Regions from separate parts of the Streptomyces sp. NPDC001796 genome, predicted to be linked through region 1. Evidence: riboswitches for the same ligand, from Rfam matches in the RefSeq annotation. Region 1 holds a riboswitch; each other region holds the start of a gene.

Evidence for each region. Region 1 has a riboswitch for S-adenosylmethionine ahead of ACFYZE_RS02600 (aminotransferase class V-fold PLP-dependent enzyme). Riboswitches for the same ligand answer to the same signal wherever they lie in the genome.
Region 2: linked by a shared signal. The riboswitch ahead of ACFYZE_RS21715 (amino acid ABC transporter permease) and the one ahead of ACFYZE_RS02600 (aminotransferase class V-fold PLP-dependent enzyme) in region 1 are both predicted to bind S-adenosylmethionine.
Region 3: linked by a shared signal. The riboswitch ahead of thrC (threonine synthase) and the one ahead of ACFYZE_RS02600 (aminotransferase class V-fold PLP-dependent enzyme) in region 1 are both predicted to bind S-adenosylmethionine.

Annotation. Positions count from the first base shown of each region.
Region 1 is NZ_JBIAUC010000001.1:584,208-593,633, reverse strand. It holds gene ACFYZE_RS02630 (NlpC/P60 family protein) at 1-980, opposite strand, end outside; gene ACFYZE_RS02625 (NlpC/P60 family protein) at 1,226-2,266, opposite strand; gene ACFYZE_RS02620 (NYN domain-containing protein) at 2,507-3,856, opposite strand; gene ACFYZE_RS02615 (hypothetical protein) at 3,891-4,130, opposite strand; gene ACFYZE_RS02610 (rhomboid family intramembrane serine protease) at 4,288-5,019, shown strand; gene ACFYZE_RS02605 (Lrp/AsnC family transcriptional regulator) at 5,016-5,297, shown strand; gene ACFYZE_RS02600 (aminotransferase class V-fold PLP-dependent enzyme) at 5,340-6,701, opposite strand; SAM riboswitch class IV at 6,889-7,005, opposite strand; gene ACFYZE_RS02595 (hypothetical protein) at 7,086-7,256, opposite strand; gene ACFYZE_RS02590 (PRC-barrel domain-containing protein) at 7,283-7,639, opposite strand; gene trpD (anthranilate phosphoribosyltransferase) at 7,736-8,800, opposite strand; gene ACFYZE_RS02580 (cytochrome bc complex cytochrome b subunit) at 8,937-9,426, opposite strand, start outside.
Region 2 is NZ_JBIAUC010000010.1:142,221-151,646, reverse strand. It holds gene ACFYZE_RS21745 (ABC transporter permease) at 1-724, shown strand, start outside; gene ACFYZE_RS21740 (ABC transporter substrate-binding protein) at 790-1,887, shown strand; gene ACFYZE_RS21735 (hypothetical protein) at 1,951-2,757, opposite strand; gene ACFYZE_RS21730 (hypothetical protein) at 2,915-3,679, opposite strand; gene ACFYZE_RS21725 (glycosyltransferase) at 3,987-5,156, shown strand; gene ACFYZE_RS21720 (glutathione S-transferase C-terminal domain-containing protein) at 5,514-6,398, shown strand; SAM riboswitch class IV at 6,487-6,596, shown strand; gene ACFYZE_RS21715 (amino acid ABC transporter permease) at 6,925-7,908, shown strand; gene ACFYZE_RS21710 (amino acid ABC transporter ATP-binding protein) at 7,905-8,690, shown strand; gene ACFYZE_RS21705 (transporter substrate-binding domain-containing protein) at 8,767-9,426, shown strand, end outside.
Region 3 is NZ_JBIAUC010000023.1:40,144-49,569, reverse strand. It holds gene ACFYZE_RS31400 (carboxylesterase/lipase family protein) at 1-546, opposite strand, end outside; partial or broken gene ACFYZE_RS31395 (MFS transporter) at 681-1,409, opposite strand; gene ACFYZE_RS31390 (NADH:flavin oxidoreductase) at 1,569-2,693, opposite strand; gene groL (chaperonin GroEL) at 2,905-4,530, opposite strand; gene ACFYZE_RS31380 (cold-shock protein) at 4,907-5,110, opposite strand; gene ACFYZE_RS31375 (MoaD/ThiS family protein) at 5,561-5,836, opposite strand; gene thrC (threonine synthase) at 5,889-7,169, opposite strand; SAM riboswitch class I at 7,188-7,331, opposite strand; gene ACFYZE_RS31365 (glucosyl-3-phosphoglycerate synthase) at 7,525-8,496, shown strand; gene ACFYZE_RS31360 (trehalose-6-phosphate synthase) at 8,594-9,426, shown strand, end outside.

The sequences.
Region 1 (9,426 bases):
GGGTGGGGTGCGTGGATGACCTGGCCGTTGCCGACGTACATCGCCACATGGCTGGCGTCGGAGCGGTAGACGACCAGGTCTCCGGGCTGGGCCTGGGACAGCGGCACCTGGCGGCCGGCGTAGCGCTGCTCCTGCGAGGTGCGCGGCAGTCCGACGCCCGCCCGCGCGTACGCCCACTGCATGAGGCCCGAACAGTCGAAGCCGCCCGGCCCGTTGGCGCCCCACACATACGGGCGGCCGAGCGCCGAGCGGGCAGCGGCGACGGCCGCCGCCGCGCGGGAGTCGGGCGCCGCGGCGGGGGCGAGGCCGGGCATCTCGCCGGCGGAGCGGGAGGCCCGCTGGTAGGCGGTGCGCTCCTCGGACGGCAGGGAGTTCAGCAGCCGCTGTGCCGCGACGAGTTTCCGCTCCACGGCCTTCTTGTGCTGCGCGACCGCCTCACGGCTCTTCTCCAACTGGGCGAGCTCACCGGCCACGACCGCGCGTTCCCGGGCCAACCGGCGCAGCGCTGCCTGGAGTTCCTTGAGCTGACCGGCCTGGCGGGCGCCCATCCGGTCCAGCACGGCCGCCTTGTCGAGGTACTCGCCGGGGTCGTCCGACAGCAGCAGCGCGAGGGAGGAGGCGAGTCCGCCGGAGCGGTACTGGACCCCGGCGAGCGCACCGAGCGCGTCCCGCATGCTGTTGACGCGGTCCTGCTGCCGGGCGACGCTGTCCTGTGCCCGGCCGACGTCCCGGCGCAGCGCGTCGGCGCGTTCCCCGGCCTTGTTGTAGGCCTCGGTGGCCTGCTCCGCCTCCCGGTACAGCCGGTCCACGGTGGCCCGGGTGTCGCGTGGCGCGGCGTTCGCCGGTACGGCGCCCAGTGTCGCCGCGGCCGCCGCTGCGGCGGACAGTACGGCGGCTGCCCTCTTCAGGGCTCGGTTGGACTCCGCGGCACTGGCGCCCTGGCGCATGCCGGACGGTGCAAGGCGGCGATGGGACCCCACGACCGGTCGCTCTCCTTCCGCTGACGAACCCCCCGCCGGACGGCGGGGGAAACGCGGCAGACAGTAGCGGGGTGATCACCGGGGGTCCAAAGACCTCGAGCGGCCGACAGAGCGACGCCCCGCCGCTGACGCAGGTCATCGGCGGGGCGTGGAGTCAGCAGGAGTCGCTGGAATTCGCTCGTTCGGGCGGTGTGGTGTCGTGCGGTTCGAGGAACTGGGTAACCGGGCCGGTTGGGAACCGGCAATCAGACCCGGACGCCGAACATGAACGGCCCGCCGATCGTGGACATCGACTCGTAGCGGACGACGGTGCCGGTGCGCGGTGCGTGCAGGATCTGGCCGTTGCCCGCGTAGAGACCCACATGGTGGATGTCGTTGAAGAAGAAGACCAGGTCGCCGACCTGGAGGTCGTTGACCGAGTAGATGCGGGTGCCTATGTTCGCCTGCTCCTGCGAGGTACGCGGGATGGAGACGCCGGCCTGCGCGTACGCCCAGGAGGTCAGACCCGAGCAGTCGTAGGCGTTGGGGCCCGTGGCGCCGTAGACGTACGGCTTGCCGATCTGGCTCTGGGCGGCGGAGAAGGCGGCACCGGCCCGGCCGGAGCCGACGCCGACGGACACACTGAGCGCGGTGCGCTCGCTGGCCCGGCTGGCGCGGTCCTGGTCGGCCTGGAGGGCGGCCCGCTGCTGGGCGGTGAGGCTGTTGAGGAGCTTCTGCGCCGCGGCCAGCTTGCCCTGGACTTCCTGCTTCTTCTTGCCCAGTTCGGTGCGGGTGGCGGCGAGGTCCTTGAGCTTGTCGGTGGCTTCCTGACGCTCCTGAGCCAGCTCGCGCTGTTTCTCCTGGATCTTCTTCAGCGCCTCGACCTGCTGGCTGCTCAACTGGTCGAGGGTGGACGCCTTGTCGAGGTAGTCGTCCGGGTTCGAGGAGAGGAAGAGCTGGAGGGAGGGGTCGATGCTGCCGGTGCGGTACTGGGCGCTGGCCATGGTGCCGATGCCGTCGCGCAGCTTGTTGAGCTCGTCCTGGCCCCGGGCGACCTTGTCCTGGAGGGTGGATATCTCCTGCTGGAGCTTCTCCTGCTTCTCCTTGGCCCCGTTGTACTGCTCGGTGGCCTTCTCCGCGTCCTGGTAGAGCTTGTCGACCTTGGACTTGACCTCGTCCACGCTCGGCTTGGCACTGGGCGCCGCGTTGGCGGCGTTCGCGCTGAACGCGACAGCGGCGGCGGCCGCTGTGGTCAGCACGGTCACACGTGCACGGCTCGGTTGCTTGGGTCGACGGTGGGACGCCACTGGAAGCAGGCTCCTTCTTCTGAGTGATCACCCGCTCGGAGGTTCGAGGCCAGACCCTAGTGACCTCGTCGTGATGAATTCAAATCCTCACAGCAAAAAATCCTGTCACGCAAGGCATTCTTTGCACATGACGCACAGGAAGTGAGGCAGCCCTGACGCTAAGTCGCGTGACGGTTCCGTCAATTCGGGCATTGAGCCTGTACGTTGCGGTTGGCGACGTAGGTGATCTAAGGCCTGATTTCAGCCGCGCGAGAGACGCTTCAGCAGCACCGCCGAAGCGACCGGGCGCGCTCCCGCCCGCGCGACCCCGTCGGCCACCTCGCGGTCCGTGGAGACGACGATGACGGGCCGGCCCGGCGGCTCGGCGCGTACCAGCTGGCGGATCAACTCGTCGGCCGTGACGCCCGGTTTGGAGAACAGCACCCGCACCCCGCGCGGCGGAGCGAGCAGCACCGGTGCGGCCAGTTCCGCCCCGTCGAAGACACAGGTGACCTCGGCGCCGGTCTGCGCGGCGAGTTGGGAGAGCTGGCCGAGGAGCCTCAGGCGCTGCTTCTCCAGCGGCATCTGCGGATAGCCGGTCTTGGTGACGTTGTAACCGTCGACGACCAGGTGCACCTGGGGCAGTGCGAGCAACTGGTCGAGGATCGCGGGATCGTTCTCGGACAGCGCACGGGCGGCGATGTCCTTCGGGGTCATTCGTCCCGGTTCGACCGCGTCCACGGTCTCCGCCGGCCGCACGGAGACCGGTGGCAGCGCCAGTTCACGGCGCAGCCCCTGGGCCGCGTCGAGCAGGGTGTCGAGCAACAGCCGTACCCGCATGTCCTCGACGCTGCGCCCCTCGCGCGCCGCCCTGCGAGTGGCCTCCACGGTGGCCTCCGCCTCGCTCAGACGCGCCTTGAGCCGCCGGGTCTCGCTCTCGGCGGCGGAGAGCTGGACCTGCCCTTCGGCGCGCACCGCCTCGATCTCGCCCTGGGCCTTGCGCAGGGCGGCCTCGCCGCGTCTGACGTCGCTGAGGGCGGCTCGCAGTTTGCGGTGAAGCGAGTCGGCTTCCTTGCGGGCCGCGTCCAGCTCCGTCCGCAACCGCTCGGTCTCGGTGCGGGTGTGCTCGCGCGCGGCCGCCAGCTCCGCGCGCAGCCGCTCCAGCTCGGCCCGGCTCTCCTCGTCGGCGCGCTCGGCGTCGACGCGCTGGGCCTCCTCGCCGGCGGCGGTCACCAGCTTCACCCAGCCCGCCGGGCGCAGCACATAGGCCGCGGCCGCCACGTCGAGCGGGTCCGCGGCCGGGGGCGGGGAGCCGGAGTCCAGGGCGCCGGCGAGCTCCGGCTGGGCCTCTCTGAGCTTCTCGGCGATGCGCTGCCGGAACAGCGCGTCGGTCTCCACGGCCGCCGCCATGGCGTTGCCGGCGAACTTGGCCCGGCGGGTCGGGGTGAACCGGGCGTACTGCCGCAGCTGTGCGGGCAGTTCGGCGAGGGTCAGCCCGCCGAAACCGTCGGACACGATCTGCACGACCCGGCGGCGCACGCCGTCGGGCAGCGGACGGTCGAGCACCTCAGCGGTGCCGTCGACCGGCTCCCCGCCTTTGGTCTCAGCCATCCTTCACCCCATACGCCCTGCGGGGCCGCCTCCCTCAGGAGCCGGCGCCCGGCCTGTCCACGAGTTCCACCTGGTCGGCCGCGTTGCACCAGCGGCAACGGACCGACTCGATGGTCTCACTGACCACCTCGCGCTCCTCGACCTTCGGCTCCCCGGCCAGATCGAGGTGCACGTACTCGACGACCTTCGACGAGCGGGTCACGTCGAAACGGGTGAGGTTGCCACAGAGGGTGCAGCGCCAGCGGGTCGTCTCCGTCGGCAGGGGAACCGTCATCGTGGGTGCTCTTCCTTCTTCCAGTCTCCGTGATGCGCCAGTTTCCCTGGAGCGTGTGGCTCGTAACCCTACGGCCTGGCGAGTACCCGCCGCCCGCCCGTTCCACGGCGGCGAGGCACTCTGTGCGGATCGGTCCGGTTACGCCATGCTCTGTACCATGATCAGCACCTGGACCAGGTCGGCCGTGGGAGCGCTGCGCGGACAGTCGGCGCCGGTGACGTACGGGCTGATCGTCCTGTGCTGTGCGCTCTTCGTCGTCGGACCGGCCGCGGGGCTGAGTCCGGCCTACGGGACCGGGGACGCGCTGCTCGCCGCTCAGCGGGCCTACTTCGCCCGCTGGGGCGTGGTGCCGGCGGAGCTGTTCAGCGGGGCCCCGCGGGCGGCGCTGACGCCCGCGACCGCGCTGTTCGTGCACGGCAGCTGGGTGCATCTGCTGGGCAACATGCTCTTCCTCTACGTCTTCGGGGCCATGGCCGAGGAGCGGATGGGGCATGTGGAGTTCGCCCTGTTCTACCTGGGCTGCGGCTGTCTGGCGCTGCTGGGGTACGCGGCGGCCAACGCCGCGTCGGCGCAGACGCTGGTCGGAGCGTCCGGGGCGATCTCCGCGGTCCTGGGTGCGTTCCTGTTCCTCTTCCCCAAGGCGCGGGTGACCAGTCTCTTCCCGTTCCTGTTCTTCCTGCCGCTGAGGTTCCCGGCCTGGGTGGTGCTGCCGTTCTGGGCGTCCCTGCAGTGGATGGCGGCGGGCCGGGCCGCGCAGGGGCCCGGGGTGGCCTACCTGGCCCACCTGGTGGGGTTCTCGCTGGGGTTCCTCTACGCGTGGGTGCGCTACACGCCTACGAGTAGGGTGAAGCCACCAGCCGAGGCCCCCGAGGGAGAACAGCAGCCGTGATCACCGCGATCGTGCTCATCAAGACCAGCGTGGACCGGATCCCCGAGATCGCGGAGAGCATCGCCTCGCTGGATTCCGTCAGCGAGGTCTTCTCCGTCACGGGGACGTACGACCTGATCGCCATGGTGCGGGTGAAGGAGCACGAGGAACTGGCGGACGTCATCCCCGGGCGGATCAGCAAGATCCCGGGGGTGGAGGCGACGGACACCCACGTGGCGTTCCGTACGTACTCCCAGCACGACCTGGAGGCGGCGTTCGCGATCGGGCTGGACTCCTGATCCGCCCGATCCGCTGAACACCGCCTCACCGGCCCTGCCAGTTCAGACCGCCGGGACGCAGCGGCCGTTCTCCGTGCGGTACTGCCACCGCGCGCCGTCGCTCACCAGTTCCTTCACCGCGTTGACGAAGCGCTCCACATGCTCGTCGGGGGTGCCGGCGCCGAAGCTCACCCGGATCGCGTTGAGGGACTTCTCTCCGGGCGCCGCCTCGGGGGCGCCGCACTCGCCCTGGGTCTGGGGGTCGCTGCCGAGCAGGGTGCGGATCAGCGGGTGGGCGCAGAACAGGCCGTCGCGGACGCCGATGCCGTACTCGGCGGAGAGAGCGGCGGCGAAGTGGGAGCTGTTCCAGCCCTCGACGACGAAGGAGATCACGCCGACGCGGGGGGAGTCGTCGCCGAAGAGGGAGAGGACCCTGACCTCGCGAACGTCGGCGAGGCCCTCCCTGACCTTGCGGATCAGGTGCTGCTCCCGGGCGACCAGGGTGTCGAAGCCGGCCTCGGTGAGGGCCTTGCAGGCGGAGGCGATGGCGTAGGCGCCGATCACGTTCGGGGAGCCGGCCTCGTGGCGGGCCGCCGTGTCGTGCCACTCCACGTCCACTCCCCCGTCCGTCCTGCGTGTGACCTTGCGGCTGGCGCCGCCGCCCGCGAGGTACGGCTCGGCCTGGCGCAGCCAGTCGGCGCGGCCGGCCAGGACGCCGGAGCCGAAGGGGGCGTAGAGCTTGTGGCCGGAGAAAGCGACCCAGTCCACGTCGAGGTCCTTGACGGACACCGGGTGGTGCGGGGCGAGCTGGGCGGCGTCCAGGACGATGCGGGCGCCGTGCGCGTGGGCTGCCGCCGCCAGCTCGCGCACCGGCCACAGCTCGCCGGTGACGTTGGAGGCGCCGGTGACGCAGACCAGGGCCGGGCCGTGGGGTTCGCGGTCGGCGAGGGCGCGCTCCAGGGTCTCGACGGCCTGCCGGGGGCTGCTCGGGGCGTCGAGGTAGGTGACCCGGGCGTCCCGCCACGGCAGCAGGGAGGCGTGGTGCTCGGTCTCGAAGACGAAGACCTGGCAGTCGGCCGGGAGGGCGGCTGCGAGGAGGTTGAGCGAGTCGGTGGTGGAGCGGGTGAAGACCACCTGGTCGGTGTCGCGGCAGTCGAGGAAGTCGGCGACCGTGCGGCGGGCGTTCTCGAACAGGTCGGTGGACAGCTGGGAGAGGTAGCCGGCGCCGCGGTGGACGCTGCCGTAGTAAGGGGCGTACGCCGCCACGTCGTCCCAGACGCGCTGCAGCGCGGGGGCGCTGGCCGCGTAGTCGAGCGCGGCGTAGGTGACGTCGCCGCCGGTGACGAGCGGGACGGTGACATCACGGCCCAGAACGGGCAGCGGGGCACAGACGGACTGGTCGGCGGCAAGGGTGGAGACGGACATGGGTGTACTCCCGTAGGGCAGGCGAGACTCACCGGTGCCGGAGGCGCGCAAGGGCGCAACGGTATCCACGGCACGGAGAAGGTGAAAGGAGAAAAGGGTGTGCGGAGGCGGGGCTCTGCGGCCCTAGCGCATTCGCTTGCTCACGGAAGGCTCCCTCGAACGACCAGGACCCCTGGAAGGAACGAGGGGTCCGCGCTTGCCGCAGACCTCGCTGCCTGCGACCTGGTCTTCACCCGGGGCACCCCGCCACGGACGGAGGGTTGCCGGACAGTCGGCCGGGGCCGAATGACTGTCGCTCATGACCTGATGTGGAAGTTACGGCAAGTGATCAGCTGCTCGCAACTTCTGTCCGTATACCGGGACGGGCGGACCCGTCCCGGTGCGTCACCGAACCAGGTGGTGCTTCGAGTGCCGCCCCCAGCGCATGCCGAACAGGACGAGACTGGCCAGGAACACCACTATGCCGATGATCAGGAGGTAGAACAGCCCCTTCGCGACCGCGCCGATGATGCCGAGGGCGACCGCCGCGAGGATCAGGAACAGGAAGACCGCCATGGTGACCACTTCCTTCGGCCCGGGGATCAGCGGCGCGCGAGGCGGCGTCCGCGGTCGGCGCCGGGCTCATAGGCCCTGTCGTAGTGTTTGAAGATCTCTTCTTCCCGCTCGATCGGCAGCACGTCGTCCACGCCGATGGACGGCGCCTTGCGTACCTGCCCCTTGGAGTGGGCCACCTGGACGTATCCGGGTCCCACCGTCGCCTCGTCGATGGGGACGAAGACGAGCCTCTGCCGGGTCACCATCCCGGTGCGGACGGTGGCCATGGCGGGCGTGTCGGTGGTGGTGTCGACGTACACCGCCTCCAGGGACCCGATCTTGCGGCCCTTGGCGTCGATCACGTCCCGGTTGCGCCACTCGCGGATATCGGCTGAATGGATCATGCCCAGCCTCCTTGCGGCCCGCGGGGGGAGGAGCTGCCTTTGTCTCACTGTACTCCAGCCAGCCTGACCTGGCCTTTTCCGCGGGCCTGCCAGGAGTCAGGCGTTGCTGGCGGCCACCCACCGCTCCAGGGCGCGCTTGGCCGCTCCCGAGTCGATCGACTCGGCGGCCTTGGCCATGCCGGTGCGGAGCTGGTCCGCCAGCGGGCCGTCACCCGGCTCCAGCGCCACCAGGGCCGCTGCCGAGTTCAGCAGGACGGCGTCCCGTACCGGGCCCGTCTCCCCGTCGAGGAGGCGGCGGGCGACCTCGGCGTTGTGGGACGGGTCGCCGCCGCGCAGGGCCTCCACCGGGACCAGTTCGATACCGGCGTCGCGCGGGTCGAAGGTCTCCTCGGTGACCTTGCCGTCGCGGACGATCCAGACGTGGGACGTGGCAGTCGTCGTCAGCTCGTCGAGGCCGTCGTCGCCGCGGAACACCAGGGAGGAGTTGCCGCGCTCGGCGAGCACCCCCGCGATCATCGGCGCCAGTCGCGGGTCTGCGACGCCGACCGCCTGGGCCTTCACCTTCGCCGGGTTGGTCAGCGGGCCGAGGGCGTTGAAGACGGTCCGGATACCCAGCTGACCGCGCGCGGCGGCGACATGGCGCAGCGCGGGGTGGAACTTCACCGCGAAACAGAAGGTGATGCCCGCCTCCTCCGCGACCTGCGCCACCCGCTGGGGCGTGAGGTCGAGGTTGACGCCCAGCTTCTCCAGGACGTCCGACGAGCCCGACGCCGACGAGGCCGCGCGGTTTCCGTGCTTGACGACCTTGGCCCCCGTGCCGGCCACCACCAGCGCCGACATCGTGGAGATGTTCACCGTCTTCGCGCCGTCGCCGCCCGTGCCGACGATGTCGACCGTGCGGCCCGACACCTCGATCACGTTGGCGTGCTCGTACATCGCCCGGACCACACCGGTGATCTCCTCGACGGTCTCGCCCTTGGCCCGCAGCGCCACCACGAACCCGGCGATCTGCGCGTCCGTCGCCTCGCCGCGCATGATGCGGTCCATCGCCCAGGCCGTGTCGTCCGCGCTCTGGTCGCGGCCCTCGAGGAGCCCGTTCAGCACCTGGGGCCAGGAACGGCCCGCCGCGGTGTCGCCTCCAGCGGGGTGCACAGCGCTCATAAGCCGCTCCTGGGTCGGTGTCCCGGACTACGGGACGCGAGTCTCGAACAGGTCCACCCTATCCAGCCGGGAGCATGGCGAAGGGCCCCGTCCGAACACCGGACGGGGCCCTCCACCGTGGCGTGGCGTGCAGCGATCAGTGGTGGCCGTGGCCGCTCGTGATCTCCTTGTACTCCTCGACCGTGGGCTTGGGGATCTGGTTGTTCTCCCCGTAGTACGCGTTGCTGAGCTTGGCGCGCAGCTTCGCGGAGCCCTTGATCTTCCGCTCGACGCCGTTCTCGTCGACCGTCGGGCCGAGTTCGGCCGGCTTGTACTGCTCGTGCGCCGTGAGCGTGTGCAGCTGCTCCTGGCTGAGCGGCTCGTGGACCTCGATGAACTCACCGTGCGGCAGCCGCTTGATGATGCCCGACTCGCGGCCGTGCAGCACCTTGTCGCGGTCCCGGCGCTGCAGGCCGAGGCAGATCCGCTTGGTGACGATGAACACGAGGACCGGCACCACGAAGAAGGCGACGCGGACGAACCAGGTGATCGCGTTGATCGACAGGTGGAAGTGGGTGGCCCACAGGTCGTTGCCACCACCGACCAGCAGTACGAAGTACCACGAGATCCAGGCGGCACCGAACGCG
Region 2 (9,426 bases), on a different contig from region 1:
CACCACCTGGGGCATCGTCGACCCGTTCTTCTTCGGGCAGCCGTCCGGCATCGCCAAGCGGCTGGTCGACCTCTTCCAGAACGGCACGGAGTTCGGCTCCTTCTACTCCAACATCTGGACAACGATCCAGGAGGCGCTCGTCGGCTTCGCCGTCGGGTCCGTCACCGGAGTGATCTTCGGTGTCGCGCTGGGCCAGAGCCGCTTCCTCTCCGACGTGCTCGGCCCCTACATCAAGATGGTCAACGCGATCCCGCGGATCGTCCTCGGTTCGATCTTCATCGTGGCCTTCGGCATCGGCGTGACCCCGAAGATCCTGCTCGCCGCGGTGCTGGTGTTCTTCATCGTCTTCTTCAACGCCTTCCAGGGCGTCCGCGAGGTCGACCGCAACATCCTCGCCAACGCCAAGGTGCTCGGCGCATCGCAGATGCAGATCATCCGCCACGTCATCGTGCCCTCCGCCCTCACCTGGATCATCGCCAGCCTGCACAGCGCCTTCGGCTTCGCCATCGTCGGCGCGCTGGTCGGCGAGGTGCTGGGCGCACAGAGCGGCCTCGGCCTGGTCATCAAGACCGCGCAGAACAACTTCGACCCCAACGGTGTGTTCGCGACCATGCTCGTCATCTCGGTCATCGTGCTCGGTGCCGAGTGGCTGATCGGCAAGCTCGAGCACCGGCTGCTGTCCTGGCGTCCGCCGGCCCCCTCCGAGGCGACGAACGCCCTCTGAATCCGTCCCCGCCCCCTCCCTCCGCTCTCCCCTGTCCCACCCCGAGAAAAGGAAAGTGGCCAGCCATGTCACGACGCTCCGCCACCGTCACCGCGTCCCTCCTCACCGTCCTCGCGCTCGGCACGGCCACCGCCTGTTCCAGCGGCTCCCACGGCAACTCCCAGAGCGTCGGCAGCTCCGGCGGCGTGCCCACGGTGAAGCTCATGGTCGGCGGCATCGACAAGCAGATCTACCTGCCCTACCAGCTCGCCCAGAACCTCGGCTTCTACAAGAAGTACGGCGTCGACGTCGTGCTGAGCACCGAGCAGGACGGCGGTGTCGGCGCCGAGGAGGCCATGGCCTCGGGCCAGGTGGACATGGCCGGCGCCTGGTACAACCACACGATCGAGTTCCAGGCGAAGGGCAAGGCGGTCGAGGACGTCGTCCAGCTGTCCGGCGCGCCGGGCGAACGGGAGATGTGCACCACGAAGTCGGGTGTCACCTCGGCCGCCGACTTCAAGGGCAAGACCCTCGGCGTCACCGACCTGGGTTCGGGCACCGACACCCTCACCCAGTTCCTGGCCGCCAAGAAGGGCGTCAAGACCGGCGAGTTCCACCGGATCGGGGTCGGCGCCGGTTCCACCGCGATCGCCGCGCTGCAGAACGGCAAGGTCGACTGCGTCATGACGACGCAGCCCACGGTCGCCGCGATCGAGAAGAAGGGCGTCGGCGCCTCGGCGATCGACCTGGCCACCACGCAGGGCGCCACGGCGGCGATGGGCGGCGCCTACCCCGCGGCCAGTGTGCTCGCCCGCACCGACTGGGTGAACTCGCACAAGGACACCGTGCAGAAGGTCGTCGACGCGCTCGTCGCCACCATGCACTGGATCAACACGCACAGCGCGGCCGACATCGCGAACAAGCTGCCGGCGTCGTTCGTGCAGAACCAGCTGGTCACCAAGGCCGACTACATCCAGGCCCTGACCCAGGACAAGGGTCAGTTCCTCCCGGACGGCATCATGCCGGCCGGCGGTCCGAAGACCTCCCTGGCCACGGAGCAACTGGTCGGCAACGTGAAGGGGTCGGTGGACCTCAGCAAGACGTTCACCAACGAGTTCGCCGTCCAGGCCAACAAGACCGAGGGCTTCAAGACCACCACGACCCCGGCGGGGGCGGACGGCTGAACCTGCCACCGACACGACGTCGCCCCGCCTGACCGCACCAGCGGCAGGCGGGGCGGTGCCATGTCACACTGCGGCCGACTCGCTCCCGACGTCGCGTCGCGAGACCGCCAGGTAGGCCACGAAGCCGAGGATCGCGACCGTCCACGACAGGGTGACCGGGCCCAGACCCCAGTCCAGCCCGCCGCGCTTGTGAGGCAGGGCCATCCAGTCGGCGATCGACGCACCGAGCGGGCGGGTGATGACGTACGCGGACCAGAACGCGACCACCGGGCCGAGCAGACCCCCGCGGTGGGCGACCGCCGGCACACAGATCGCCACGGCGTACAGGACGACGGACCCCAGGTAGCCGAGGCCGATCGTGGCGCTCAGGTCGCCCGCGGCCGTGCCGAGCGCGAACGTGGCCAGCACGGCAGCCCAGTAGAACGTCTCACGGCGCCGCGTGGAGATGCTGTGGATGGACAGGGTCCGCTCGCTCGCGTACCACAGGGCGAAGACGGCGGCCAGCGCCACCAGGAACAGCGGCGTCGAGAGGGTGTAGGGGACGCCGAGACCCACGTGCAGGACGTCGGCGGCCATCGTGCCGAACACACTGACCATGACGATGGCGGTCCAGTAGACCCAGGCCACGTACCGGCGCACCGCGAACTGCAGGACCAGTGACCCGAGCAGGGCGAGGGCACCGAGGCCGACCGCGGGGATCGGGCCGAGCAGTCGGGCCAGGTAGTCGGAGGCGGTCTCGCCCATTCCGGTGGTCAGAACCTTGATGATCCAGAAGTAGACGGTGACTTCCGGGACCTTGTTCGCCGTCCGGCGTATGCGGGGATGGGCGTGGAAGTCGGACCGGTCATCAAGGAGGTGCTCAGTGCTCATGGCACGCACGATGACATGGGGAACTCATGTTTCCGCAGAGGCCTTTGCCATTGTTTTGGGGCTTCTGGTGCATGAGTTGCCACAGCCGGAGCCGCCCCCCGGGGTGCTCACAGGAGGGCGGCTCAGGCAGGGCGGGGCCCGTTTGACCAAGCTGAGCCTAGGCGGGCGTGGTCAACTGGACCCAGGGGTTGTCGTCGCAGTCGAGCGAGGGTCCGGACGGGACGACGGTACACGTGGTCTCGAACACCGTCCCGGCAGTGGTGATGACATCGATGCGGACCGGGTGGTTGTCCGATGCGGACGCGCCGTGCTCGTTGATGGACACGGCGCACGCGTTCTTCGGGTAGTTCGCGTGGTTGGGGGTGCTGAGGTCGGTCCACACGAAGGCGCCGGTCACAGGCGGCATGCCGGTGTCGCTACGAATTCCCGCGAACGTCCGTCCGTCGGGGGTCAGCGCGGCTCGGAGGTCGAAGTTGCCGGTCTCCTGCACCGCGTCGATGTCGATGCACGGACCCGCGGCACCCGTGCCACCCGTGGCACCTGTACCACCGGTGGCACCTGTACCACCCGTGGCACCCGTGCCACCCTTACCACCTGTGCCACCCGTCGCACCGGTGGCACCCGTCGCACCGGTGGCCCCCGTCGCCCCCGTCGCGCCGCGGCACTTGTTCTTCTCCTTGTTCTTGTCCTTGTCCTTGTCGTGGTCGCCCCCGATCCCGACCGCGCGGTGGTTGTCGTCGTCGCACTTGTCGCCGCCGGACGACACGGTCCTGTGCGCGTGGGCGTTCTGCGAGGCCAGGGCGGCGGGGGCGGCCACGCCGGTGGCCATCACCATCGCGAGCGAGGCGATCATGCCGGCCTTTTTGAACCTGTCTCGCGCCAGCGGCCCGAGCAGCGATGTCGTCCTGTACTCAGGACTCATGTGTGTGCTCCTTGTGTCAACCTCTTCGGGCAGGTCCCCGAATCCGAGAGTGAGCTTGGCCCAGGCAAAACAAACAATTGCGACTTCTCGCCCAAAACACGCACACACATCAGCAAATCGGTCTAAGCGGGGTGCCTTGATGAGGCGATGACCATTGAACGATGAGGATTCCCAGCGCTTCGCGGTGCGCGGCCAATCGGGCGCCGTTGCGTCCCGCCCTCCGCGTGGATGGGTGGGAGTGGAACCGGCCTGTGTCACATTGACCGCCTCTCCATCAGGACATCGTCATCCCGAGACCGGTGAGGCCGTGAGCAAGCAGACCATCTGCCTCTGCATGATCGTCAAGAACGAGGCGGGCGTGATCGAGCGGTGCCTCGGCTCCGTACGCCACCTGATCGACACCTGGGTGATCTCCGACACCGGTTCGACAGACGGCACCCAGGACCTCGTCCGCACGATGCTCGACGGCATCCCCGGCGAACTCCTCGAAGAACCCTGGATCGACTTGGGCCACAACCGGACGCGGAACATCCGGCACGCCCGCGGCAAGGCCGACTACATCCTCACCCTCGACGCCGACCATGTCATGCGCCAGGACGCCCCGCTGCCGCACCTGACGGCGGGTTCGTACCTGCTGCGCCATGACGTCCCGGGCGCCCCGCACCGCTTCAAGCACCTCATGCGGGGCGACTGGCTGTGGCGTTACGAAGGCGTCGCCCACGAGCCCCGCGCCGACGAGCCCGACGTCGAGGAGGTCCTCGACGCGCTCGTCATCGAGGACCGCGCCGACGGCGGCTGCCGCAGCGGCAAGCTCGAGCGCGACGCGCGCCTGCTGCGCCGTGAACTCGAAGGTGACTCCTCCGACGCGCTGACCGTCTTCTCCCTGGCCGGGATCGAGCGCGAGCTGGGCCACACGGAAGAAGCGATCGCGCTGTACGAGCGGCGTGCCGCGATGGGTGGCCGGCCCGAGGAGGTGTACTGCTCGCTGCTGGAGGCCGGCATCCTCAGGGCCGAGAAGATGGACGACTGGGCCGGTGCGATGGACGCGTTCTCCCGGGCCTGGGAGTCGCGCCCCCGGCGCTTGGAGGCCTGCTACGAACTGGCCTCGCGGCTGCGCGTCCAGGGCCGTCACCACATCGCGTACTCCATCCTCGGTGCCGTCGTGGGCCGACCGGAACCGGACGACCTGTTCACCAAGCCCTGGGTGTACCGCTGGGGTCTGCTCTTCGAGTTCTCGATCGCGGCCTTCCATGTGGGTGACCACGCCGGCTCCCTGCGTGCGTGCGACCTGCTGCTGGCCATGCCGGACCTGCCGGACGCCGTTCGCCGCCAGACCGAGGCCAACCGGGAGTTCGCGGCCCTGGGTGCCGCGGGCGTGCCCAAGCCGTACTCCCCGACGGCCCGGCCGAAGGCCGCCCGAGTGGGAAAGGCCGCCAAGCGGTCGAAGGCCACGAAGACGACGAAGCGCAAGCGCTAGGCCTTGCCGGCGTCGGAAACCCCGCCTTCACCGCCTTCCCGGACACCCCCCTTGACGTGCGCCTGAGCCGGATCGACACTTCAGAGGAGATTTCCTAGTGGACAGGTAGGGAAACATGGGGTGCCTGAGGCCGGTCATCAGCCGTGTTCACCGCGCGCGCCGGCAGTCCCTCCTGCTGACCTCCCGCCGTCACATCGATCTGCTGCGCGTCTGCAGCGCGAGCAGCCCCCGGCGCTGAACCGGCGGAGCCACGCCCCGCCCCCGGCCCCCGCCACCTCGCGCCGTTCGCGCCGGGGAGCGCCGCCTGCCCGTGGGCCACACCCCCGCACCCTCGCGTCCCAGAACCCCGGGAGAGACATGTCCGCCCATGCCCTGACCGCACTCCCGTCCGCACAGCCGGTCCCCGCCTTCCGCGGCCGGATCGGCTGCGACGCGCGCAGCGGCCACTACGCCGTGCCGCGCCGCTACCGTCTCCACCTGTCCCTTGCGTGTCCGCACTGTCTGCGGATAGCCATCACGCACAGCCTGCTCGGCCTCGAGGACGTCTGTCCCGTCACCCTGCTGCCCGCGGTGCCCGACGGACCCGGCGGCGAGTACTCCGCGCTGCGTCCGCTGTACGAGGCCAGTGCCCACCGCTACCCCGGAGCCGCCCTGGCACCGGTGCTCAGCGACGACTGGTCGGGCCGGATCGTCAGCACCCACGCTCCGGACATCATGCGCGACCTGGCGCGGCACTTCGGCACCGGCCACCCCGCGTTGTATCCGCTGGGGTCGAACGCCGAGATCGAGGGCGTCCAGCGGCTGTGCGAGCAGGGCATCGACGGGGCCGCCCAGCGCGCCGGACGGGTCGACGCCGGCACGGAGGAACGGGACGCCGCGCTCACCTCGCTGCTGTGCACCCTGCGGTCGCTGGACGGACGGCTCGCCCGTCAGGAGTACCTGCTCGGTGACCGGCTCACCGCAGCGGACGTGGAGTTGTGGGTGAGCCTGGTGCAACTCGACACCGTGCACCGCTGGCACCTGGACGCCGCCGCCGTGCACCGCATCGCCGACCACCCGCACCTGTGGGCGTACGCCCGCCGGCTGGCCGCGCACCCGGCCTTCGGCCCGCACCTCGACCACGCCGGCATCGCCCGGCGGCATCACGCGCACTGTCGGGGACTGGAGGCCGCGGGCGCCGCGGTGCAGATCCTGGACTGGGCCTCGCACGTCCCCAACGCCGCCGCCGACTGGACCGGTTGAGAGGGAGAACGGCGTCGCTGAGCACGTATCACCTGCTGGACGCACGTTGACATTGCCTGTGGCGCCTGTATTGACTTACGGCCAGAAAGGTCATGAGCGTCAGCGACAAGCCCTGGCTGGCTGACCGGCAACCCTCGCACCGCGGTGGGGTGCCCCAGGTGACGACCCGACCGGACGACGTTTCGGTAAGCGCTTGGCCCCCCGGGCCGGAAGAACGACGGAGACAGTGATGTACGCAGCCTCGAGGACAGCCGCGGTGCGGCTCCCCGGCTGCGTCCTGCTGTGCGCCAACCGTTCCGTCGACCTGCTCCGCGTCAGCAGCGCACTGTGTACCGCCCCGGGCTCTGCCCGCTGTCACGGCTGACGGCGTTCTGAATCCCTGACGCTCACCGCCGCCGCGGTGTGCCCTCGTCCCGTCCCGTCCCCGGTGCACTCACGCTTCACCAGCCTCGTCACGCCGCGGCCCGCGCCGCCGGGCGGTGCCGTGGCGCGCCGCCCGGGGCGTCCGACTCCGCTGGAGCCTGTCATGAGTGAACCCCCCGGAGCCGCCGTGTCCCTCGCCCCGGCGCCACCAGACGAAGACATCGCGGCCACGCCCCCCGCGGCCCAGCGGGTACTGCCCCTGCGCCGGCCGGGCCGCTGGATCGCCACGGCGATCGTGCTGGTCCTCGTGGCCCAGTTCGTCCACGGCCTGGTGTCCAACCCGTTCTACCAGTGGAACCGCTTCGCCTACTGGTTCCTGCGCCCCACGATCCTCGACGGGCTGCTCATCACGCTCGAAGTCACCGCACTCAGCGCCGTGTTGGGCCTGATCGGCGGAATCGTGCTCGCACTGGCCCGGCTCTCGAAGAGCCCGGTCCTGCGCGCGGTCAGCTGGACGTACGTATGGGCGCTGCGCTCCATACCGCTGATCGTGGTGCTGATCTTCTTGTACAACTTCAGCGCCCTGTACAAGACGCTGAGCGTCGGCGTGCCCTTCGGCCCGGCCTTCTTCAGCTTCGACGAGTCCAAGCTCGCCACCGACATGGTCGTCGCCGTCGTCGGGCTGAGCCTCAACGAGGCGGCGTACGCGGCGGAGGTGGTCCGTGGCGGCATCCTCTCGGTCGACCAGGGCCAGCACGAGGCGGCCGCCGCGCTCGGTCTGCCGAAGGGCCACCAGTTCAGGCGGATCGTTTTTCCGCAGGCTCTCAGGTCCATCACCCCGAACTACGTCAACCAGCTGATCGGCCTGATCAAGAGCACCTCACTGGTGTTCTACGTGTCGCTGCTCGACCTGTTCGGCTCCGCGCAGACCATGGGCAGCACCTACCCGGGCGACATCGTGCCGCTGCTGCTGGTCGTCACCGTCTGGTACCTGATCCTGACGAGCCTGGTGTCCGTCGTCCAGTTCTACGTCGAGCGGTACTACGCCCGCGGTGCCACCCGCGCGCTGCCGCCGACCCCGTTGCAGAAGCTCCGCACCGGTCTCGCCGAGCTGCGGGCCCGTGCGCGCAGGGAGGCCGCCGTATGACCACCGACACGCTTCAGACCCGCCCCGCCGCCATCCAGGTGCACGACGTGCACAAGGCGTTCGGCACCCACCAGGTGCTGCACGGCGTGGAGTTGACCGTACGGCCTGGCGAGGTGACCGTGATCCTCGGTCCGTCCGGCTCCGGCAAGTCCACGCTGCTGCGGGTGATCAACCACCTGGAGAAGCCCGACCGCGGCTATGTCAGCGTGGGCGGCGAACCCATCGGCGTGCGCCGGCACGGAGACCACCTCAAGGAGCTGAGCGAGCGGGTCATCCTGGGGCAGCGCAGCCGCATCGGGTTCGTGTTCCAGAACTTCAACCTCTTCCCGCACCTGACCGTGCTGGAGAACGTGACAGCGGCGCCGGTGGCGACCGGCAAGCTGACCAAGCAGGAGGCCCGGGACCTGGCCCTCGACCTGCTCGGCCGGGTCGGACTCGCCGACAAGACCGGCTCCTACCCGCGGCAGCTGTCCGGCGGCCAGCAGCAGCGCGTCGCCATCGCCCGCGCGCTCGCCCTGCGGCCCGGCGTCATCCTCTTCGACGAACCCACCTCCGCCCTCGACCCCGAACTCGTCGGCGAGGTGCTGGCCGTCATCAAGGACCTGGCCGGCGGCGGCACCACGCTGGTCATCGTCACCCACGAGATCGGCTTCGCCCGCGAATGCGCCGACCGGGTGATCTTCATGGACGACGGCCGGATCGTCGAACAGGGGCCGCCCGCCCAGGTCCTGGACAACCCGCGGCACGAGCGGACCCGGGACTTCCTGAGCAAGGTGCTCTGAACCCGCCGGTCCCGCACTCCTCTCACGACCTCCCCCCAACGCCACCAACGCCACCGCTCACAGAACAAGGACAACCATGCCCACCACCGGTCTCCGCACCCGACTCCTGCGCGGCCTCACCGCAGGCACCGCCGTCGCCTCCCTCGCCGCCGGACTCGCCGCGTGCGGGGGCGAGAGCGACGCCGCCACCAGCACGGACAGCGCATCCTCCGGCACGGTCACCGTGGGCCAGCTCTCCAACGGCGCCGCCACGCAGACCGCCCTCAAGGTGTCCGAGGTGAAGTCCCTCAACGCCGAACTGCCCGACGCCATCCGCAAGAGCGGCAAGCTGGAGATCGGCATCGGCGCCCTGCCCTCCGGCTTCGCACCGCTGGCGTACGTGGGCAGCGACCAGAAGACCCTCACCGGCGCCGAACCCGACTTCGGCCGCCTGGTCGCCGCCACCCTCGGCCTCGAGCCCGTGCTGAAGAACTTCACCTGGGAGAACCTGTTCGTCGGCATCGACAGCGGCAAGGTCGACGTGGCCTTCTCCAACGTCACCGACACCGAGGAGCGCAAGAAGAAGTACGAGTTCGCCTCCTACCGGCAGGACAACCTGGCCTTCGAGGTGCCGAAGAAGAGCACCTGGAACTTCGGCGGCACCTACGAGAACCTCGCCGGCAGGACCGTATCCGTCGGCTCCGGCACCAACCAGGAGAAGATCCTCCTGGAGTGGAAGGCCAAGCTGGCCAAGGAG
Region 3 (9,426 bases), on a different contig from region 1:
GTTGTCCCGCACCCACTCCAGGGCCGCGACCTGGTCCAGCAGCCCGCGGTTGGCGGGGGCGCCCTCGAGGCGGGCGAAGCCCTCGATGCCCACGCGGTAGTTGAAGGTGACGACGACGAGGTCGCCGTCGCGGGCGATGTGCCGGGCGTCGTAGCCGGGGCTGCCCGCGTGGCCGAGCTTGTAGGCGCCGCCGTAGATCCACACCATCACGGGACGGCGGGAGGCCGGATCCGGATCGGGCGTCCAGACGTTGACGGTCAGCCAGTCGTCGCCGAAGGACGCGTCCAGGACGCCGGTACGGCCCATGAAGGCCGTCTCCTGCGGGGGCGGCGGCCCGAACGCGTACGCCTCCCGTGTGCCCTCCCAGGCCCGTACCGGGCGGGGCGCCCGGAAGCGCTCCTCCCCCACCGGCGGCTCGGCGAACGGTATGCCGCGGAACACCGCGAGCCCGTCCTCCCTGCGCCCGCGCACCGCGCCGGTCGCGGTGCGCACCACGGGCCCGGTCTCGTCGTCGGTGCTCGGCGTACGGGATTCGGCTGTCGTCATCGTGTGACCTCCAACTTGTCGCCGGTACGGCCCCTCTTCCGGGTGCCGGTGGAACACCTGGTGCACGGGCGGCCGGGCGGCCGCCGCCCGCACCAGCGGGACCGCGACCGCCCGACCTGACGATCAGTCGGACTTTACGCCTTGGCCTCGGAGACCTCCGCGTGCCCGGCCGGACCCTCCACCGCGGGCGGCGTCTGCCCGGCGGCCGGACGCCGGCGCGGAATGAAGGAGGCGACGGCGAAGGCGAGGAGCGCGGCACCGGCCCCGATGGCCAGGACGGTACGGAAGCCGTCCTGGGAGGGCAGGGTGACGGGCCCCAGGGTCTTGGTCATGTTGGCGAGAATCACGCCGGCGACCGCGCTCGCGGTGGAGGTGCCGATGGACCGCATCAGCGTGTTGAGGCTGTTGGCGGCACCGGTCTCGGACGCGGGCACGGCGCCCATGATCAGCGCGGGCACGGAGCCGTAGGTGAAGCCGATGCCGGCGCCGATGACGCAGGAGACCAGGACGAAGTGCCAGACCTGGTCCATCAGCACGATGTTCAGCACGTAGCCGGCGGCCACGATCAGGGCGCCGATCATCAGGGTCGTCTTCGGCCCCCGGGCCTTGGAGACGGCAGCGGAGATCGGTGCCACGGCCATCATCACCAGGCCGGACGGCGCCATGACCAGGCCTGCGGTGAGCAGGGACTTGCCGAGGCCGTAGCCGGTCGCCGTGGGCAGCTGCAGGAGCTGGGGCAGGACCAGCGACATCGCGAACATCGCGAAGCCGATCGCGATGGAGGCGAGGTTCGTCACCAGCACCTGGCGGCGGGCGGTGGTGCGCAGGTCCACCAGCGGCTCCGCGACGCGCAGCTCGAAGAAGCTGCCTCCGTCGGGCATGGGGTCTGCTTGACTTAGGCAACCTTATGCCCATTGATTGACTTAAGCAAGCGAATTCCCGCCGAACCCCCCACGCAGCGACCGCCCATGAGGACGGCCCCCCGCCCCGAAGGGCGAGGGGCCGTCCGTACTCCCCGTTCGTCAGTGCAGGGTCTTCAGCGCCGCCGCGTCATACGCGCCCAGCTCGTCGAAGCGGCCCTGGAGGACCTTCTTCGCCCACTCCGGGTCCTGGAGCAGCGCCCGACCCACCGCCACCAGGTCGAACTCCTCCGACTCCAGTCGGTCCAGAAGGTTGTCGAGGGTCTTGACCGGGGCGCCCTCGCCCTGGAACGCGCGGAGGAAGTCGCCGTCCAGGCCCACCGAACCCACCGTGATCGTCGGCTTGCCGGTGAGCTTCTTCGTCCAGCCGGCGAGGTTGAGGTCCGAGCCCTCGAACTCGGGCAGCCAGTAGCGGCGCGTGGAGGCGTGGAAGGCGTCCACACCCGCCGCGGCGAGCGGCGTGAGGATCGCCTCCAGCTCCTCGGGGCTCTCGGCGAGCCGGGCGGTGTAGTCCTGCTGCTTCCACTGCGAGTAGCGGAAGAGCACCGGGAAGTCGGGGGACACCCGCTCGCGGACCGCCGCGACGATCTCGGCCGCGAACTTGGTGCGGGCCACCGGGTCGCCGCCGTACGCGTCCGTGCGGCGGTTGGTGCCCGCCCAAAGGAACTGGTCGACGAGGTAGCCGTGGGCGCCGTGGATCTCCACGCCGTCGAAGCCGATGCGCTCGGCGTCCGCGGCGGCCTGGGCGAAAGCGTCGATGACGTCGTCCAGGTCCTGCTGGGTCATCGCCTTGCCGGTCGGCTCGGCGCCGGCGGTGACGAGGCCGGACGGTCCGACGGCGGGCGCGTCCGCGAAGGGGGGCTCGCCCTGCTTGCGGACCATGCCGATGTGCCAGAGCTGCGGGACGATCGTGCCACCGGCGGCGTGCACGTCCTCGGCGACCTTGGCCCAGCCCGCGAGCTGCTCCTCGCCGTGGAAGCGCGGGACGCGGTCGCTCTGGCCGGCCGACTCGTGGCCGACGTAGGTGCCCTCGGTGACGATCAGCCCGACGCCGGCGGCGGCGCGGCGGGCGTAGTAGGAGCGCACGTCCTCACCGGGAATGCCGCCCGGGGAGAACATGCGGGTCATCGGCGCCATCACGATCCGGTTCGGGACGGTGAGGCCACCCAGCGCGATCGGGCGGGACAGGATCTGGGCCGCGCGGGAGGCGGGCGTGGTGACGGTCACGGGAGGGGCTCCTCGGGGATCGCTGTGTTAACCGACTGGTATGTGCGCGCGCATTGTTGCAGCTTCTGAAGCAACCGCCTATGCGCTGCCCCACATTCCCGGCCGGTCGGGGCACCCGAGTGATCCCGGACACGCCCGAGGGCGGCACCCCCTGCCACAGACAGGGAGTGCCGCCCTCGTACGGAAGGACTGGTACCGATCCTCGGAAGGATCAGAAGTCCATGTCACCGCCCGGCATGCCGCCACCGGCGGGCGCGGCGGCCTTCTCCGGCTTGTCGGCGATGACGGCCTCGGTGGTGAGGAACAGCGCGGCGATGGAGGCGGCGTTCTGCAGCGCGGAACGGGTCACCTTCGCCGGGTCGATGATGCCCTCGGCGATCATGTCCACGTACTCACCGGTCGCGGCGTTCAGGCCGTGGCCCGGGGTGAGGTTGCGGACCTTCTCCACCACGACGCCGCCCTCGAGGCCGGCGTTGACGGCGATCTGGGTCAGCGGGGCGGTCAGGGCCTTGCGGACGATCTCGGCGCCGACGGCCTCGTCGCCCTCGAGGTCCAGCTTCTCGAAGGAGGTCTGCGCCGCCTGGACCAGAGCCACGCCACCACCGGCGACGATGCCCTCCTCGACGGCCGCCTTCGCGTTGCGGACGGCGTCCTCGATGCGGTGCTTGCGCTCCTTGAGCTCCACCTCGGTCGCGGCACCGGCCTTGATGACGGCCACGCCGCCGGCCAGCTTCGCCAGACGCTCCTGCAGCTTCTCGCGGTCGTAGTCGGAGTCGCTGTTCTCGATCTCGGCGCGGATCTGGTTGACGCGGCCCGAGACCTGGTCGGCGGAGCCGGCGCCGTCGACGATGGTGGTCTCGTCCTTGGTGATGACGACCTTGCGGGCGCGGCCCAGGAGGTCCAGGGTCGCGTTCTCCAGCTTGAGGCCGACCTCCTCGGAGATGACCTCGCCGCCCGTGAGGATGGCGATGTCGCCGAGCATGGCCTTGCGGCGGTCACCGAAGCCCGGGGCCTTGACGGCGACGGACTTGAAGGTGCCGCGGATCTTGTTGACGACCAGGGTCGACAGGGCCTCGCCCTCGACGTCCTCGGCGATGATCAGCAGCGGCTTGCCGGACTGCATGACCTTCTCCAGCAGCGGGAGCAGGTCCTTGACCGAGGAGATCTTGGAGTTGGCGATCAGGATGTACGGGTCGTCGAGGACGGCCTCCATACGCTCCATGTCGGTGGCGAAGTACGCCGAGATGTAGCCCTTGTCGAAGCGCATGCCCTCGGTGAGCTCCAGCTCGAGACCGAAGGTCTGCGACTCCTCGACGGTGATGACGCCTTCCTTGCCGACCTTGTCCATGGCCTCGGCGATCAGCTCGCCGATCTGGGTGTCGGCGGCGGAGATGGAGGCCGTGGAGGCGATCTGCTCCTTGGTCTCGACGTCCTTGGCCTGCTCGAGCAGCGAGGCGGAGACGGCCTCGACGGCCTTCTCGATGCCGCGCTTCAGGGCCATCGGGTTCGCACCGGCGGCCACGTTGCGCAGACCCTCGCGGACCAGCGCCTGGGCGAGCACGGTCGCCGTGGTCGTACCGTCACCGGCGACGTCGTCCGTCTTCTTGGCGACTTCCTTGACCAGCTCGGCGCCGATCTTCTCGTACGGGTCCTCGAGCTCGATCTCCTTGGCGATGGAGACACCGTCGTTGGTGATCGTGGGGGCGCCCCACTTCTTCTCGAGGACGACGTTGCGGCCCTTGGGGCCGAGGGTCACCTTGACGGCGTCCGCGAGCTGGTTCATGCCGCGCTCGAGGCCGCGCCGCGCCTCCTCGTCGAACGCGATGATCTTGGCCATGTGAAGTGGTCCCTCCAGGACTGGGGGTGATTACTTCGGACCGCGCCCGCGCCCGCGACGGACGGCCCCGGCCGGAGGTTCCTTGCCCCACCCGGCCCGCGGCCTCACCGACCCGGTCCTTCTGTTGTCACTCTCACCTTCAGAGTGCTAACGCCAATGATTAGCACTCGCCCCTGCCGAGTGCAAGCCGCTCCGGGGTATCGGAAGGTGAACTCGGGAGCATGATCCGCAGGTGGACGCTGCCGCGCGCCCCCTGGAGAAGCCGTGACCGGACACGGCCGAGGGCCCGTACCCCGGACACGACCGAGGGGCCCGCATCCCGGACGGGATGCGGGCCCCTCGACACGTCGAACAGTTCAGTCGTCGGCGCGTTGTATCAGGCGGTCACGCGGACCATGTCCGCCTGCGGGCCCTTCTGACCCTGCGAGATCTCGAACTCGACCCGCTGGCCCTCTTCAAGGGTGCGGTAGCCGTCCATCTGGATCGCGCTGTAGTGGACGAAGACGTCCGCACCACCGTCGACCGCGATGAAGCCGTACCCCTTCTCCGCGTTGAACCACTTGACGGTGCCCTGAGCCATGCCTAACTCCCCTATTACTGGCCCTTGCACAGATCCACACTTCGCGGATCCGGGTCAGACCTCACCCCCCAACGGTTGGGGGCGTGCGCCGGAACGCGTCGACCGCGGCTGAATGTATCTGTCCAACTGCCGTCTGCAACAGGTCAATCGGACGAGAATTCGGGGTCCGACCGGTCGGGAATATACGGAGAATTCACCCGAATTCAGGGCAAGTCGGGCCGGGCAAAGGGAATGAATGGCGCAAAAACCCTGCACACTTTGGCTGCTTCTTGTCGGGCACGCGGCAGGTGATCGCGGATCCGGAAGGGGAGCCCGGGAGCGCCGTTCCCCAACTCTACCGCGCTCAACCATGCAGAATTGCCCCCTCCGTTTCTCTCACGGAGAGGGCAATTCGATGAACTCTCGGTTACCTGCGTTACCGAGGGTAAGGATCCTGCGTTCGAGGGACCGTCAGCCGCCCGCGACCGCGGGGATGATGGAGACGCCCGCGCCGTCCGGGGTGGCGGTCTGAAGGCCCTGCTCGAAGCGGACGTCGTCGTCGTTCACGTAGACGTTGACGAAGCGGCGCAGCTTGCCCTGGTCGTCCAGGACGCGTGCGGCGATGCCGGTGTGGTTCTTCTCCAGATCGGCGATGACCTCGGCGAGGGTCGCGCCCTCGGCGGTGACCTCGGCCCGGCCGCCCGTGTAGGTGCGCAGGATGGTGGGGATGCGGACGTTGACGCTCATGGGGGGATGACCTCCGGTCGGGGTACGGCTGCTGGGTTGTGGCGGGAGGAGGTCAGACGAGACCGGCCTCGCGGAAGGACTCGAGGGTAGGACGGATCGTCACGGTCAGCCCCGTGTCGGCCACCGCGTCCAGCGTCTTCAGACCGTCCCCGGTGTTGAGGACGACCGTCGTCTTCGCCGGGTCGAGGACGCCGTTCTCGATCAGCTTGCGCGTGACACCGACGGTCACGCCGCCCGCCGTCTCGGCGAAGATGCCCTCGGTGCGCGCCAGCAGCTTGATGGCGTCCACGATCTGCTCGTCCGTCACGTCCTCCACGGCGCCGCCCGTGCGGCGGGCGATGTCCAGGACGTACGGGCCGTCGGCCGGGTTGCCGATCGCCAGCGACTTGGCGATGGTGTTCGGCTTCTGCGGCCGCACCACGTCGTGGCCCGCCTTGTACGCCACCGACACCGGCGAGCAGCCCTCGGCCTGCGCACCGAAGATCTTGTACGGCTTGTCCTCGACGAGCCCGAGCTTGATCAGCTCCTGCAGACCCTTGTCGATCTTCGTCAGCTGCGAGCCGGAGGCGATCGGCACCACGATCTGGTCCGGCAGCTCCCAGCCGAGCTGCTCCGCGATCTCGTACGCCAGGGTCTTGGAACCCTCCGCGTAGTACGGCCGCAGGTTGACGTTGACGAAGCCCCAGCCCTCGCCCGCCGGGTCGCCGATCAGCTCGGAGCAGAAGCGGTTCACGTCGTCGTAGTTGCCCTCGATGCCGACGAGCTCGCCGCCGTAGATCGCGGCCATGACGACCTTGCCCTGCTCCAGGTCGTGCGGGATGAACACGCAGGAGCGGAAGCCGGCACGGGCCGCAGCGGCGCCGACCGCGCCCGCGAGGTTACCGGTGGAGGAGCAGGACAGGGTGGTGAAGCCGAAGACGCGCGCCGCCTCGAGTGCCTGGGCGACCACGCGGTCCTTGAAGGAGTGCGTCGGGTTACCGGAGTCGTCCTTCACATACAACCCGCCGGTGACGCCCAGCTCGCGCGCCAGGTTGTCGGCCTTGACGAGCTTGGTCCAGCCCGGGTTGAGGTTCGGCTTGTCGGCGACGTCCGCCGGGACCGGCAGCAGCGGCGCATAGCGCCAGATGTTCGCGGGGCCCGCCTCGATACGCTTCCGCAGCTCCTCGGTGTCGTAGCCGGAGAAGTCGTAGGCGACCTCCAGCGGGCCGAAACACTCCTCACAGGCGAAGACCGGACCGAGCGGCACGCGGTGGCCGCACTCGCGGCAGGACAGGGCCGCGGCGGGGCCGAGGTTCACGGAGTCGGTGGTGCTTGCAACTGTCTGCACAGCCATGTCAGGCGAGGCCCTTTCTCCTCATCTTCCTCACGACGCATCTCGCCGTGAGACGGAATTGGCACCTTCCCTAGCCGGGAGCCCCGCCTGCGAAGACGAGAGCCGACTGGAGGGTTGCCGGGGCTTCACCGGGCCGTGTCCCTCTGCCCCTCTGGATGAGCTGTATGTGGTTGTTTCGCCGACGACGGACCGAGGCGGACCCCGACATGCGATGGTCACCGGCGCTGTTCAAGACTGTAACCGACGGCCGGGAGAGTTGAGATAGTCGTCCGAACCGCGAGATGGATCACAAGAGAGACATTCGACCGTCCCCGACTCACCCCCCACCCCGTACGAACGTGAGGAGCCGCAGACTGTGCTGGAAGAAGTCGAGCGCTGGCTGAGCACCCGCTCCTGGTCCGTCACCGACCGCCCGCTCCACCAGATCATGGCCGCGAAGCGAGCCTCGGGCTCCTCGGTCAGCGTCGTGCTGCCCGCGCTCAACGAGGAGGAGACGGTCGGCGAGATCGTCTCCGTCATCCGCCACGACCTCGTGCGGCAGGTCCCGCTGGTCGACGAGATCGTCGTCGTCGACTCCGGCTCCACCGACCGCACGTCCCAGGTCGCCGCCGCGGCCGGCGCGAGAGTGGTGCACCGCGACACGATCCTGCCGCGCATACCGGCCGTGCCCGGCAAGGGCGAGGTGCTGTGGCGCTCCCTGCTCGTCACCGGCGGGGACATCGTCTGCTTCGTCGACGCGGACCTGAGGGAGTTCTCCTCGGACTTCGTGACCGGGATCGTGGGCCCGCTGCTCACCGACCCGGACGTGGACCTGGTGAAGGCGATGTACGACCGGCCGCTCGGCACTGAGTTCGATTCGCTCGCCTCCGGCAGGACGGCCGGACAGGGCGGCCGCGTCACGGAACTGGTGGCCCGCCCGCTGCTCAACATGCACTGGCCGCAGCTCGCCGGGTTCGTCCAGCCGCTCGGCGGCGAGTACGCGGCCCGCCGTTCCCTGCTGGAACGGCTTCCCTTCCCGGTCGGGTACGGCGTCGAGCTCGGCATGCTGGTGGACGCGCTGCACCTGGTGGGCCTGGACGCGCTGGCCCAGGTCGACGTCGGCGTGCGCAAGCACCGCCACCAGGACGGGCAGGCGCTCGGCCGCATGGCCGCCGCGATCTACCGTACGGCCCAGCTCCGCCTGGCCCGCGGCCATCTGGTCCGCCCGGCCCTCACGCAGTTCGAACGGGGGGCGGACGGCTTCGAGCCCCGGACCTACTGGGTGGACACGGAGGAGAGGCCGCCGATGGCGGAGATCGCGGAGTACATGGAACGAAAGGTGGCCTGAACCGTGTGCAGCCGGACGCCCGGACGTGACGGACACGGCTCCGCATACGGCCGAACCGTACGTTTGAGCGTTTTCGGCGCGGGCTAGGTTTCGTGGCATGGCTTCCACGCAGCATGCGCACGGCGCCCGCATCCTCGTCGCCTCCAACCGCGGCCCCGTCTCGTACGCGCTGGACGACTCCGGGCAGCTCACCGCCAAACGTGGCGGAGGCGGCCTGGTGTCCGGCCTGTCGGCGATCGGCTCCGACGCGGACGCGGTCTGGGTGTGCGCGGCCCTGAACGACGGCGACCGCGAGGCCGTACGCCGCACGGGTGGCGCACTGGATCCGGCCCACACCGGCGGCCGGCGGGTCCGGATGCTCGACATCGACGCGACGGTGTTCTCCGAGGCGTACAACGGCATCGCGAACTCGGTGCTGTGGTTCGTCCACCACATGCTGTACCAGACGCCGCTCGAGCCCGTCTTCGGCAGGGAGTTCCGGCACGCGTGGACGTCGTACGAGGCCTACAACCGCGCGTTCGCCGAGGCGCTGGCCGAGGAGGCGGCCGAGGGGGCGGCGGTCGCGGTGCAGGACTACCACCTGACGCTGGTCCCTGGGATGCTGCGGCAGTTGCGGCCGGACCTGCGGATCGGTCACTTCTCGCACACGCCGTGGGCACCGGTGGACTACTTCCGGATGCTTCCGGACGACATCGCCGGTCAGGTGCTGCGCGGCATGCTGGGCGCCGACCGGCTCGGCTTCCTCACCCAGCGGTGGGCGGACGCCTTCGCCGGGTGCTGCGAGGCGCTCGTCGGCGGGCTGGGGAACACCCGGATCGGCGTGCACGGCCTGGGCGCGGACGCGGACTTCCTGCGCGAGCGGGCGCACCGGCCGGATGTGGACGAACGGATGGCGATCCTGCGGGAGCAGATCGGCACCGGCCCCGACGG